3 regions of the Streptomyces sp. NPDC127197 genome follow, and region 3 is predicted to be linked to each of the others. Evidence: predicted binding sites of a transcription regulator. Region 3 holds the regulator's gene; each other region holds the start of a gene.
The links. Region 3 encodes HrcA, which represses chaperone genes, less so after heat shock. Its sites were predicted from a motif close to TTNGCACTCNGNNNNNCNGAGTGCNAA; they were not measured.

Region 1 (4,111 bases), on a different contig from region 3:
GCCCGGCGCCCCCTCACCGAGGGGACGCCGGGCCCTTGTTGCCGGGTGGCGGCCGACGTCAGTGCGCGTGGCCGTGACCGTGGCCCGCAGCCGCGGCCTCCGGCTCCTCTTCCTTCTTCTCGACGACCAGGGTCTCGGTCGTCAGCAGCAGGGAGGCGATGGAGGCGGCGTTCTCCAGGGCGGAGCGGGTGACCTTGACCGGGTCGATGACGCCGGCCTTGATCAGGTCGCCGTACTCGCCGGTGGCGGCGTTGAAGCCCTGGCCCTTCTCGAGCTCGGCGACCTTGGAGGTGATGACATAGCCTTCCAGGCCGGCGTTCTCGGCGATCCAGCGCAGCGGCTCGACGGCGGCCTTGCGGACGACGGCGACACCGGTGGCCTCGTCGCCTTCCTTGCCGAGGTTGTCCTCGAGCACCTTCACGGCGTGGACGAGCGCGGAGCCACCACCGGAGACGATGCCTTCCTCGACCGCGGCGCGGGTCGCGGAGATGGCGTCCTCCAGACGGTGCTTCTTCTCCTTCAGCTCCACCTCGGTGGCGGCGCCGACCTTGATCACGCACACGCCGCCGGCCAGCTTGGCGAGGCGCTCCTGGAGCTTCTCGCGGTCCCAGTCGGAGTCCGTGGCCTCGATCTCGGCCTTGATCTGCGCGATCCGGCCCTCGACGTCCGCCTTGTTGCCGGCACCGTCGACGATCGTGGTGTCGTCCTTGGTGACGGTGACGCGGCGGGCGGTGCCGAGGACGTCGACGCCGACCTGGTCGAGCTTGAGGCCGACCTCCTCGGAGATGACCGTGGCGCCGGTGAGGACCGCCATGTCCTGCAGCATCGCCTTGCGGCGGTCGCCGAAGCCGGGGGCCTTGACGGCGGTGGCGTTGAAGGTGCCGCGGATCTTGTTGACGACGAGGGTGGACAGGGCCTCGCCCTCCACGTCCTCGGCGATGATCAGCAGCGGCTTGGAGGAGTTGGCCTGGATGATCTTCTCCAGCAGCGGCAGGAGGTCCGCGATCGCGGCGATCTTGCCCTGGTGGATGAGGATGTACGGCTCGTCGAGGACGGCCTCCATGCGCTCCTGGTCCGTCACGAAGTACGGCGACAGGTAGCCCTTGTCGAAGGCCATGCCCTCGGTGAAGTCCAGCTCCAGACCGAAGGTGTTGGACTCCTCGACGGTGATGACACCGTCCTTGCCGACCTTGTCCATCGCCTCGGCGATCAGCTCGCCGACCTGCTGGTCCTGGGCGGACAGCGCGGCGACGGCGGCGATGTCGGACTTCTCGTCGATCGGCCGGGCGGAGCCCAGCAGGTCCTCGGAGACGGCGGCGACGGCGGCGTCGATGCCCTTCTTCAGGGCGGCCGGGGAGGCACCGGCGGCGACGTTCTTCAGGCCCTCGCGGACCAGCGCCTGGGCCAGCACGGTGGCGGTGGTCGTACCGTCACCAGCGATGTCGTTGGTCTTGGTCGCCACCTCCTTCACCAGCTGGGCGCCGAGGTTCTCGTACGGGTCCTCGACCTCGACCTCACGGGCGATGGTGACACCGTCGTTGGTGATGGTGGGGGCGCCGAACTTCTTGTCGATGACGACGTTGCGGCCCTTGGGGCCGATCGTCACCTTGACCGTGTCGGCGAGCTTGTTGACGCCGCGCTCGAGGGCGCGACGGGCGTCCTCGTCGAACTTCAGGATCTTCGCCATGACAGCGTGAGCCCTCTCGGAAATCTTGGATGAAATGACGCTGCGCCCCGGGCGCCCGGCTTCTCAGTGGTCGCGGGGGCCAGGGGCGCAGCTCAAAAACTTGAGGTGGTCTTACTTCTCGATGATCGCGAGCACGTCGCGAGCCGAGAGGACGAGGTACTCCTCGCCGTTGTACTTCACCTCGGTGCCGCCGTACTTGCTGTACAGCACGATGTCGCCGGTCTTGACGTCGAGCGGAAGGCGCTCGCCGTTCTCGAAGCGGCCCGGGCCCACGGCCAGGACGACGCCCTCCTGGGGCTTCTCCTTGGCGGTGTCCGGAATGACCAGGCCAGAGGCCGTGGTCTGCTCGGCGTCCAGCGGCTGGACCACGATGCGGTCCTCGAGCGGCTTGATGGCAACCTTGGAGCTGGCGGTCGTCACGATCCGACCTCCCCCTTCGGAGATCTCACGGGGTTAACTGTCTGAGGTGGCGACCAGGTCGATCCGTCGTCGCGGGTGCCGGACCTGCCCGTCGCTTTGTTGGCACTCTCCTGTGTCGAGTGCCAGAGCCGAGACTATGACCGGGGTTAGCACTCGGTCAAGCGGAGTGCCAATTGCCGTGCGGCGCGGCGCGGGGTTTCTGTGGCCGACGGTTGTTCGGTGCCCTGCGTCGGAGCGACCCGGGGGCTGCTCCCCAGCCCCCTACAGGTAGTCCTCCAGCCGTCCCACCGTCAGGCCCGCCTGCTGGATCAGGCGCAGCAGGTGGGTCGTGCGGGACCGCAGGGTCGGGGTGGGGGTTTCTGTTGCGGGGACGGAGATGATGTCGCCGGGGTGGAGGCGGGGGGCTCCGTCGGTGTACGCGAGGGTGTCGGCGTTCATGGTGGCGCGCCAGAGGACCACGGCGGCGATGCCGCAGTCGGCGGCGGCGCGCAGGGTGGTCGTGTCGTACGTGCCGTAGGGCGGGCGGAAGAGGCGGGGACGGATGCCGAAGCGGGACCGGAGTTTGTTCTGCTGGCCGCAGATCTCGGCGCGTTGACCGGCGTACGGCAGTCCGCGCAGGGCGGCGTGGTCGAGGGTGTGGTTCTGGACGCTAGCACCGACCGAGCGCAGGCGGGCGAAGTGGCCGTAGCCCGGTCCGACGACGCTGTCCGTGAGGAACATGCTGACCGGCAGGCGCAGTTCGCGGACCATGTCGACGAACCGCGGGTCCTTCTCGGCGCCGTCGTCGTAGGTCAGGAAGACGACCTTGTCGCGGGTCCGGACGCGGTCGACGACGGGTGGGAGGCTGCCCGGGCGCCGGGAGGGGAGCGAGAGGGACGGCTGTGGGGCCGGAGCCAGGGGGGCGGTCAGGCCCCAGCGGACGTGGGCCGGGGCTTCCGAGGGCGAACCGGGGGCTCCCGCCCGGTCCGACGGCCCCTGGGCGGAGCGCTCGGCGGGGGTGACGGTCAGGGCGCAGCCGGTCAGCAGGATCAGCAGCAGTGCGGGGCCGGCCAGCCGTCTGCGCCTGGGGCCTGTCCGGCGGATCAGGTCGCAGACGCGGGGTCTGGCACGCCCTTCTGCGGCGTTGTCGTCAGTCGCCGACTCCCCATCCGCCGAACAGGCCCTGGTCACAGGTAGTCCTCCAGCGGGGCCACCGCGTACCCCTGGGCCGTGACCTTGTCGAGGAACCGGCGGATCATGTCGGGCATCGTGCCTTCCCAGTCGTCCCGGCCGCGGAAGTGGCTGAGGACGATGTCGCCGGGGTGCAGGTCCTGGTCCCATTCGCGGTAGTCCCAGTGGTCGACGAACACCTCCTCGTTCCAGAGGGGGGCGTACTTGATGCCGCAGGCCTTGGCGGCGTGCAGGGTGTCCTTGTTGTAGTTGCCGAAGGGCGGGCGGAAGAGGAGCGGGCGTTTGCCGTAGCGCTTCTCGATGACGTCCTGCATGCCGCAGATCTCGCGCTTCTGGTCGTCGTAGGAGAGGCCGGGCAGGTACGGGTGGTTCAGGGTGTGGTTGTTCAGGGCCACACCGTTGTCCTGCATCCGCTTGAAGTAGGCGTAGTCCTCGCTGACCAGGTAGTCGCTGAGGAAGGCCGTGTACGGGACATCGAGGTCGTTCATCATCCGCAGGAACGCCGGGTCCTTCTCCGCACCGTCGTCGATGGTGAGGAAGACGATCTTGTGCTGGGTGGGGATGGTGGTGAAGACCGGCGGGAGGTCGTCCTCGAGGTGGCCGTCGACCTCGAAGCCCTCACGCGTCGTGATCCTCGGCTTCTTCACCGGGGGTGGCGGCGGCTTGAGGGGGACCTCCTTCAGACCCCAGCGCTTCGCGGCGGCGGCGCGGACGGCGTACTCGGCGCGGAGTTTGGCGGCGTAGCCGTCCAGGGCGCGGGCCGGGGGCGCCTTGAGCGGCGGGGGCTGGCCGGGAGCGGGCGGCACCTCCGAGCCGCCCTGCACGCAGCCGGAG
Region 2 (4,111 bases), on a different contig from region 3:
ACGGACGGTCGATCAACCGGAGTTGATCAGAAGTCCATGTCACCGCCCGGCATGCCGCCGCCGGCGGGCGCGGCGGCCTTCTCCGGCTTGTCGGCGATGACGGCCTCGGTGGTGAGGAACAGCGCGGCGATGGAGGCGGCGTTCTGCAGGGCAGAGCGGGTCACCTTCGCCGGGTCGATGATGCCTTCCTTGACCAGGTCGACGTACTCACCGGTCGCGGCGTTCAGGCCGTGACCCGGGGTCAGGCCGCGCACCTTCTCGACCACGACGCCGCCCTCGAGGCCGGCGTTGACGGCGATCTGCTTCAGCGGCGCCTCGAGCGCGAGCTTCACGGCCTGGGCGCCGGTCGCCTCGTCACCCTCGAGCTCCAGCTTCTCGAACACCTGGGAGGCCTGGAGCAGGGCCACGCCACCACCGGCGACGATGCCCTCCTCGACGGCCGCCTTCGCGTTGCGGACGGCGTCCTCGATGCGGTGCTTGCGCTCCTTGAGCTCGACCTCGGTGGCGGCACCGGCCTTGATGACGGCCACGCCGCCGGCCAGCTTCGCCAGGCGCTCCTGGAGCTTCTCGCGGTCGTAGTCCGAGTCGCTGTTCTCGATCTCGGCGCGGATCTGGTTGACCCGGCCGGCGACCTGGTCGGCGGAGCCGGCGCCGTCGACGATGGTGGTCTCGTCCTTGGTGATGACGACCTTGCGGGCGCGGCCCAGGAGGTCCAGGGTCGCGTTCTCCAGCTTGAGGCCGACCTCCTCGGAGATGACCTCGCCGCCCGTGAGGATGGCGATGTCGCCGAGCATGGCCTTGCGGCGGTCACCGAAGCCCGGGGCCTTGACGGCGACGGACTTGAAGGTGCCGCGGATCTTGTTGACGACCAGGGTCGACAGGGCCTCGCCCTCGACGTCCTCGGCGATGATCAGCAGCGGCTTGCCCGACTGCATGACCTTCTCCAGGAGCGGGAGCAGGTCCTTGACGTTGGAGATCTTGGAGTTGGCGATGAGGATGTAGGGGTCCTCGAGCGACGCCTCCATGCGCTCCATGTCGGTGGCGAAGTACGCCGAGATGTAGCCCTTGTCGAAGCGCATGCCCTCGGTGAGCTCGAGCTCGAGACCGAAGGTCTGCGACTCCTCGACGGTGATGACGCCTTCCTTGCCGACCTTGTCCATCGCCTCGGCGATGAGCTCGCCGATCTGGGTGTCGGCGGCGGAGATGGAGGCCGTGGAGGCGATCTGCTCCTTGGTCTCGACCTCCTTGGCCTGGTCGAGCAGCGCACCGGAGACGGCCTCGACGGCCTTCTCGATACCGCGCTTCAGGGCCATCGGGTTGGCACCGGCGGCGACGTTGCGCAGGCCCTCCTTGACCAGGGCCTGGGCGAGAACGGTCGCCGTGGTCGTACCGTCACCGGCGACGTCGTCCGTCTTCTTGGCGACTTCCTTGACCAGCTCGGCGCCGATCTTCTCGTACGGGTCCTCGAGCTCGATCTCCTTGGCGATGGAGACACCGTCGTTGGTGATCGTGGGGGCGCCCCACTTCTTCTCGAGGACGACGTTGCGGCCCTTGGGGCCGAGGGTGACCTTGACGGCGTCCGCGAGCTGGTTCATGCCGCGCTCGAGGCCGCGCCGCGCCTCCTCGTCGAACGCGATGATCTTGGCCATGTGAAGTGGTCCTCCCGGACTGGGGTGGATTGCTCCGGACCGCGCTGGCGCCCGCGACGGACGGCTCGCACACCTCGTGGTTCCTTGCCCCACCCGGCTTGCGGCCTCACCGACCCGGTCCTTCTTTGTCACTCTCACCTTCAGAGTGCTAACGCCAATGATTAGCACTCGCCCCTGCCGAGTGCAAGCGCCTCCCACGGACTGAGGTCGGCCTCCGGGCAGACCGAAGGGCTCGCACCCCGGGAGGTGCGAGCCCTTCGAAGATGAACAGAAGAACGTCGCTGCAGTCGGCGCGTGCTTCAGCTGGCCGCGAGCCGGACCATGTCCGCCTGCGGCCCCTTCTGGCCCTGCGAGATCTCGAAATCGACCCGCTGGCCCTCTTCCAGGGTGCGGTATCCGTCCATCTGGATCGCGCTGTAGTGGACGAAAACATCCGCACCACCGTCGACCGCGATGAAGCCGTACCCCTTCTCCGCGTTGAACCACTTGACGGTGCCCTGAGCCATGCCTAACTCCCCTATTACTGGCCCTTGCACAGATCCACACTTCGCGGATCCGGGTCAGACCTCACCCCCCATTGGTTGGGGGCGTGCGCCGGAACGCGTCGACCGCGGCTGAATGTATCTGTCCAACTGCCGTCTGCAACAGGTCAATCGGACGAGAAATCTGGGCACCGAGGGTCGGGAATTTGCGGAGAATTCGCCCGAATTCAGGGCAAGTCGGGCCCCATAAAGGGAATAAAAGACGCAAAAGAGCCACACAGTTTGGCTGCTTCTTATCGCACGCGGAGCCGGAACTCATATGCGTCCGGCATGCGGGTCGCAGCGGGTTCCCCAACTGTACCGCGCTCAATCACACAGAATTGCCCCCTCCGCTTCTCTCACGGAGGGGGCAATTCGATGAACAATGCGTAACCTGCGTTACTCACGGTAACGCAGGAGCGTGTCAGCCGCCCGCGACCGCCGGAATGATGGAGACGCCCGCGCCGTCCGGCGTCGCCGTCTCCAGGCCCTGCTCGAAACGGACGTCGTCGTCGTTGACGTACACGTTGACGAAGCGACGCAGCTTGCCCTGGTCGTCCAGGACGCGGGCCGAGATGCCCGTGTGGTTCTTCTCCAGATCGGCGATGACCTCGGCGAGGGTCGCACCCTCGGCGGCGACCTCTGCCTGCCCGCCGGTGTAGGTGCGCAGGATGGTGGGGATGCGGACGGTGACGCTCATGCGGTGTGACCTCCGGTCGAGTACACAGGGACGGCGGGGCAGCGCCCCAGGGGCGCGGGGAACTGCGCGACCAGCCCCCACCGGTCCGCAGCGTGAATTCGGCCTTCCGGCGGAGCGCCCCCGCTCATGCGAGGCCAGCCTCTCGGAAGGAGTCAAGGTTCGGGCGGATGGTGGCGGTCAGGCCGGTGCCGGCCACCGCGTCAAGGGTCTTCAGGCCGTCGCCGGTGTTGAGGACGACCGTCGTCAGGGTCGGGTCGAGTACGCCGTTCTCGATCAGCTTGCGCGTGACGCCGACCGTCACGCCACCCGCCGTCTCGGCGAAAATGCCCTCGGTCCGGGCGAGCAGCTTGATCGCGTCCACGATCTGCTCGTCCGTCACGTCCTCCACCGCACCGCCCGTACGGCGCGCGATGTCCAGGACGTACGGCCCGTCCGCGGGGTTGCCGATGGCCAGCGACTTGGCGATGGTGTCGGGCTTCTGCGGCCGGACGACGTCGTGGCCCCCCTTGAAGGCCACCGACACCGGCGAGCAGCCCTCGGCCTGCGCGCCGAAGATCTTGTACGGCCTGTCCTCGACCAGCCCGAGCTTGATCAGCTCCTGGAGACCCTTGTCGATCTTCGTGAGCTGGGAGCCGGAGGCGATCGGCACGACGATCTGGTCGGGCAGCTGCCAGCCGAGCTGCTCGCAGATCTCGTACGCCAGGGTCTTGGAGCCCTCCGCGTAGTACGGCCGCAGGTTGACGTTGACGAAGCCCCAGCCCTCGCCGGCCGGGTCGCCGATCAGCTCGGAGCAGAAGCGGTTCACGTCGTCGTAGTTGCCCTCGATGCCGACGAGTTCGCCGCCGTAGACCGCGGCCATGACGACCTTGCCCTGCTCGAGGTCGTGCGGGATGAACACGCAGGAGCGGAAGCCGGCGCGGGCCGCCGCGGCGCCCACCGCACCGGCCAGGTTGCCGGTGGAGGAGCAGGACAGGGTGGTGAAGCCGAAGGCGCGGGCGGCCTCCAGGGCCTGGGCGACCACGCGGTCCTTGAAGGAGTGGGTCGGGTTGCCGGAGTCGTCCTTCACGTACAGCCCGCCGGTGACGCCGAGTTCGCGCGCGAGGTTGTCGGCCTTGACGAGCTTGGTCCAGCCCGGGTTCAGGTTCGGCTTGCCGGCCACGTCCGCGGGGACGGGCAGCAGGGGTGCGTAACGCCAGATGTTCGACGGTCCCGCCTCGATGCGCTTGCGGAGCTCCTCGGCG
Region 3 (4,111 bases):
GGTACTCCACGACGACGCCCTCGATGCGCAGGTCGTCGCCCCAGACCTTCTCGACCAGCTCGGCGTCGTGCCGGCCCTCGACATAGATGCGGCCGGCGCGGGCCACGCGCGCGCGTGCGCCAGGGACGGCGACCGAACCGGATGCCGTACGGGTGGGACGTACCGGACGGGAAGCAGGTCTCACCAACGTCACCACCCGGCCCTCCAGCAGGAACCCGCGTGGCTCCAGCGGAAACACCCGGTGTTTGCCGAAGCGGTCCTCCAGGGTGACCGTGCCCGCCTCGCAGCGGATCACCGCGCCGCAGAATCCGGTGCCGGGTTCCTCGACCACCAGGCCGGGTTCGGCCGGGACCTCCGGGACGGGCTGGGGCTTCTTCCACGGCGGGGTCAGGTCCGGAGAGTACGAACGGGGGTGCGGGCCCGAAGGGCCCTCGTTGGAGGGGTGGTGGCGGGAGACGGGCGGGCGCATTCGGATGACGATAGGAGAAGCCGGCGGGCGGTGCCTATGACACGCCGAAACGCGTCGCCAGGGCGTCGCGCTGCCGCCGTACGAACGCTGCGTCCACCACCGCTCCGTGTCCGGGCACGTACAGCGCGTCCGCGCCGCCGAGGTCGAGCAGGTGGTCCAGGGCGGCGGGCCAGTGGGACGGTACGGCGTCGGAGCCCGCCTGCGGTTCGCCGGACTCCTCGACCAGGTCACCGCAGAAGACCACCTCCGGGTCACCCGGGACCAGCACCACCAGATCGTGGGCCGTGTGGGCGGGGCCTACGTTGGCCAGCAGGACCTGGCGGTCGGGGCCCAGGTCGAGGGTCCACTCGCCGCTGACATGATGCCGGGGCGGCACCAGGGTGTCGGCCGCCTCCTGCGCCGTATCCGCGTCGAGGCCGTTGTGGACGGCGTCCGCGCGCAGCTCCTCGCGGCCGCGCCGCCCGCCGAGCACGGCGTCCACACCGACCGCCCCGAACACCTCCGCACCCGCGAACGCGGCCGCCCCGAAGACATGGTCGAAGTGGGGATGGGTGAGCGCGAGATGGGTCACACGGTGCCCGGCGAGCTCCTCCGCCTCCGCCCGCAGCCGGGCCCCCTCCGCAAGGCTCGACCCGGCGTCGATCAGCAGCGCCGCGCCCCGGCCGACCACCAGCCCCACCGTGCAGTCCCAGCCGGGCAGGCGGCACCGGCCGACACCGGCCGCCAGCCGCTCCCACCCGAGCTCTTCCCAAGTCACCGTCATACGGCGACGCTAGCCCCAGGCGCCCGCATGCCACGACCTCGCAGGACCGGCCTTGCCCGGGCCGTACCCGACGGCCGTACACTGGGCCGGGTAAGGCTGGCACTCGCATGCGCCGAGTGCCAGGGGGAGCGCCAAGGGGACGACGTGCTGGAGGTGTGCGCCATGCTCAGTGAACGACGGCTTCAGGTGCTGCGCGCCATCGTCCAGGACTACGTCGGTACCGAGGAGCCGGTCGGCTCCAAGGCCCTCACCGAGCGGCACAGCCTCGGCGTCTCCCCGGCGACCGTCCGCAACGACATGGCGGCCCTGGAGGACGAGGGGTACATCGCCCAGCCGCACACCAGCGCCGGGCGCATCCCGACGGACAAGGGCTACCGGCTCTTCGTCGACAAGCTGGCCGAGGTCAAGCCGTTGACCGCGCCGGAGCGGCGCGCGATCCAGAACTTCCTCGACGGTGCCGTCGATCTCGACGATGTGGTGGCCCGGACCGTGCGGCTGCTCGCGCAGCTCACGCGGCAGGTCGCGGTGGTGCAGTATCCGTCACTGACCCGGTCCACGGTGCGGCACGTGGAGCTGCTGTCGTTGGCTCCCGCGCGCGTGATGCTGGTCCTGATCACGGACACGGGCCGGGTGGAGCAGCGTATGGTCGACTGCCCGGCACCGTTCGGCGAGTCGTCCCTGGCGGATCTGCGGGCACGGCTCAACAGCAGGGTCGCGGGCCGGCGTTTCACGGACGTGCCGCAGTTGGTGCAGGATCTGCCGGAGGCCTTCGAAGTCGAGGACCGCGGCACGGTCCAGACGGTACTCTCCACCCTCCTGGAGACGCTCGTCGAACAGACCGAGGAGCGGCTGATGATCGGCGGCACCGCCAATCTGACCCGCTTCGGACATGACTTCCCCCTCACCATCCGGCCGGTGCTGGAGGCGCTGGAGGAGCAGGTCGTGCTCCTCAAGTTGCTTGGTGAGGCGAAGGATTCGGGCATGACCGTGCGCATCGGGCACGAGAACGCCCATGAGGGACTCACCTCCACGTCGGTGGTGTCGGTCGGCTACGGTTCGGGCGGCGAGGCAGTCGCCAAGCTCGGCGTGGTCGGACCGACCCGCATGGATTACCCGGGAACGATGGGAGCGGTACGCGCAGTGGCACGGTACGTCGGACAGATCCTGGCGGAGTCGTAAGTGGCCACGGATTACTACGCCGTTCTCGGCGTGCGCCGCGACGCGTCGCAGGAAGAGATCAAGAAGGCCTTCCGGCGGCTCGCTCGCGAGCTGCACCCGGACGTCAACCCCGATCCGAAGACGCAGGAGCGGTTCAAGGAGATCAACGCCGCTTACGAGGTGCTGTCGGACCCGCAGAAGAAGCAGGTCTACGACCTCGGCGGCGACCCGCTCTCGCAGAGCGGCGGCGCGGGCGCCGGCGGCTTCGGTGCGGGCGGCTTCGGGAACTTCTCGGACATCATGGATGCGTTCTTCGGTACGGCGTCGCAGCGCGGGCCGCGCTCGCGTACGCGCCGGGGCCAGGACGCGATGATCCGTATCGAGGTCGAGCTGGACGAGGCGGCCTTCGGTACGACGAAGGACATCCAGGTCGACACGGCCATCGTGTGCGCCACGTGCAGTGGTGAGGGCGCGGCGCCGGGGACCTCCGCCCAGACGTGTGACATGTGCCGCGGTCGCGGTGAGGTGTCGCAGGTCACGCGGTCGTTCCTGGGGCAGGTCATGACCTCCCGGCCGTGTCCGCAGTGCCAGGGCTTCGGCACCGTGGTGCCCAACCCGTGCCCGGAGTGCGCGGGCGACGGCCGGGTGCGGTCGCGTCGGACGCTGACGGTGAAGATCCCGGCCGGTGTCGACAACGGCACGCGGATCCAGCTCGCCGGCGAGGGCGAGGTCGGCCCCGGTGGCGGTCCGGCCGGTGACCTGTACGTCGAGATCCACGAGCTGCCGCACCCGACCTTCCAGCGCCGCGGCGACGACCTGCACTGCACGGTCACGATCCCGATGACGGCGGCGGCCCTCGGCACGAAGGTGCCGCTGGAGACCCTCGACGGCATGGAGGAGGTCGACATCCGCCCCGGCACCCAGTCCGGCCAGTCGATCCCCCTGCACGGGCGGGGCGTCACGCACCTGCGCGGCGGCGGGCGTGGCGACCTGGTCGTCCACGTCGAGGTCCAGACCCCGACCAAGCTCGACCCCGAGCAGGAGCGCCTCCTGCGGGAGCTGGCCAAGCTGCGCGGCGAGGAACGGCCTCAGGGGCAGTTCCAGCCGGGGCAGCAAGGGCTGTTCTCGCGGCTCAAGGATGCGTTCAACGGGCGCTGAGGGTCCGCGTTGCCGTTGGCCTATGCCAGACGGGCGGCCGGATTCGGACTTGTTCGGAGGACGTGACAACATGCCGTCATGTCCTCCGCACTGACCGATCTCTTCCCGCTTCCGATCGTGCAGGCCCCCATGGCGGGCGGCGTCTCCGTGCCGCAGCTTGCGGCTGCCGTGTCCGAGGCGGGCGGGCTCGGGTTTCTGGCCGCCGGGTACAAGACGGCCGACGGCATGTACCAGGAGATCAAGCAGCTGCGGGGACTCACCGGCCGTCCCTTCGGCGTGAACCTGTTCATGCCGCAGCCCGAGTACGCCGAGCCGGCCGCCGTGGACGTCTACGCCCACCAGCTGGCCGGCGAGGCCGCCTGGTACGAGGCCGAGCTGGGCGATCCGGACAGCGGGCGGGACGACGGCTACGACGTCAAGCTCGCGGTGCTGCTCGACAACCCGGTGCCGGTGGTCTCCTTCCACTTCGGCTGCCCCAGCCGCGAGGTCCTGGACGCCCTGCGCCGCGCCGGAACCCTCACCCTGGTCACCGCCACCACGCCCGACGAGGCCCGCGCCATCGA

Region 1: a site for HrcA is predicted at 2,254-2,280, ahead of groES (co-chaperone GroES). Genes of this name have one in related genera too.
Region 2: a site for HrcA is predicted at 1,811-1,837, ahead of groL (chaperonin GroEL). Genes of this name have one in related genera too.

The regions. Positions count from the first base shown of each region.
Region 1 is NZ_JBHXVG010000002.1:489,064-493,174, forward strand. It holds gene groL (chaperonin GroEL) at 59-1,687, opposite strand; gene groES (co-chaperone GroES) at 1,799-2,107, opposite strand; gene ACFVJQ_RS04870 (polysaccharide deacetylase family protein) at 2,369-3,190, opposite strand; gene ACFVJQ_RS04875 (polysaccharide deacetylase family protein) at 3,274-4,111, opposite strand, start outside.
Region 2 is NZ_JBHXVG010000010.1:156,938-161,048, forward strand. It holds gene groL (chaperonin GroEL) at 27-1,649, opposite strand; gene ACFVJQ_RS18195 (cold-shock protein) at 1,949-2,155, opposite strand; gene ACFVJQ_RS18200 (MoaD/ThiS family protein) at 2,595-2,870, opposite strand; gene thrC (threonine synthase) at 2,995-4,111, opposite strand, start outside.
Region 3 is NZ_JBHXVG010000013.1:64,580-68,690, reverse strand. It holds gene ACFVJQ_RS21530 (DUF3097 domain-containing protein) at 1-469, opposite strand, end outside; gene ACFVJQ_RS21525 (MBL fold metallo-hydrolase) at 504-1,232, opposite strand; gene hrcA (heat-inducible transcriptional repressor HrcA) at 1,395-2,411, shown strand; gene dnaJ (molecular chaperone DnaJ) at 2,412-3,548, shown strand; gene ACFVJQ_RS21510 (nitronate monooxygenase) at 3,627-4,111, shown strand, end outside.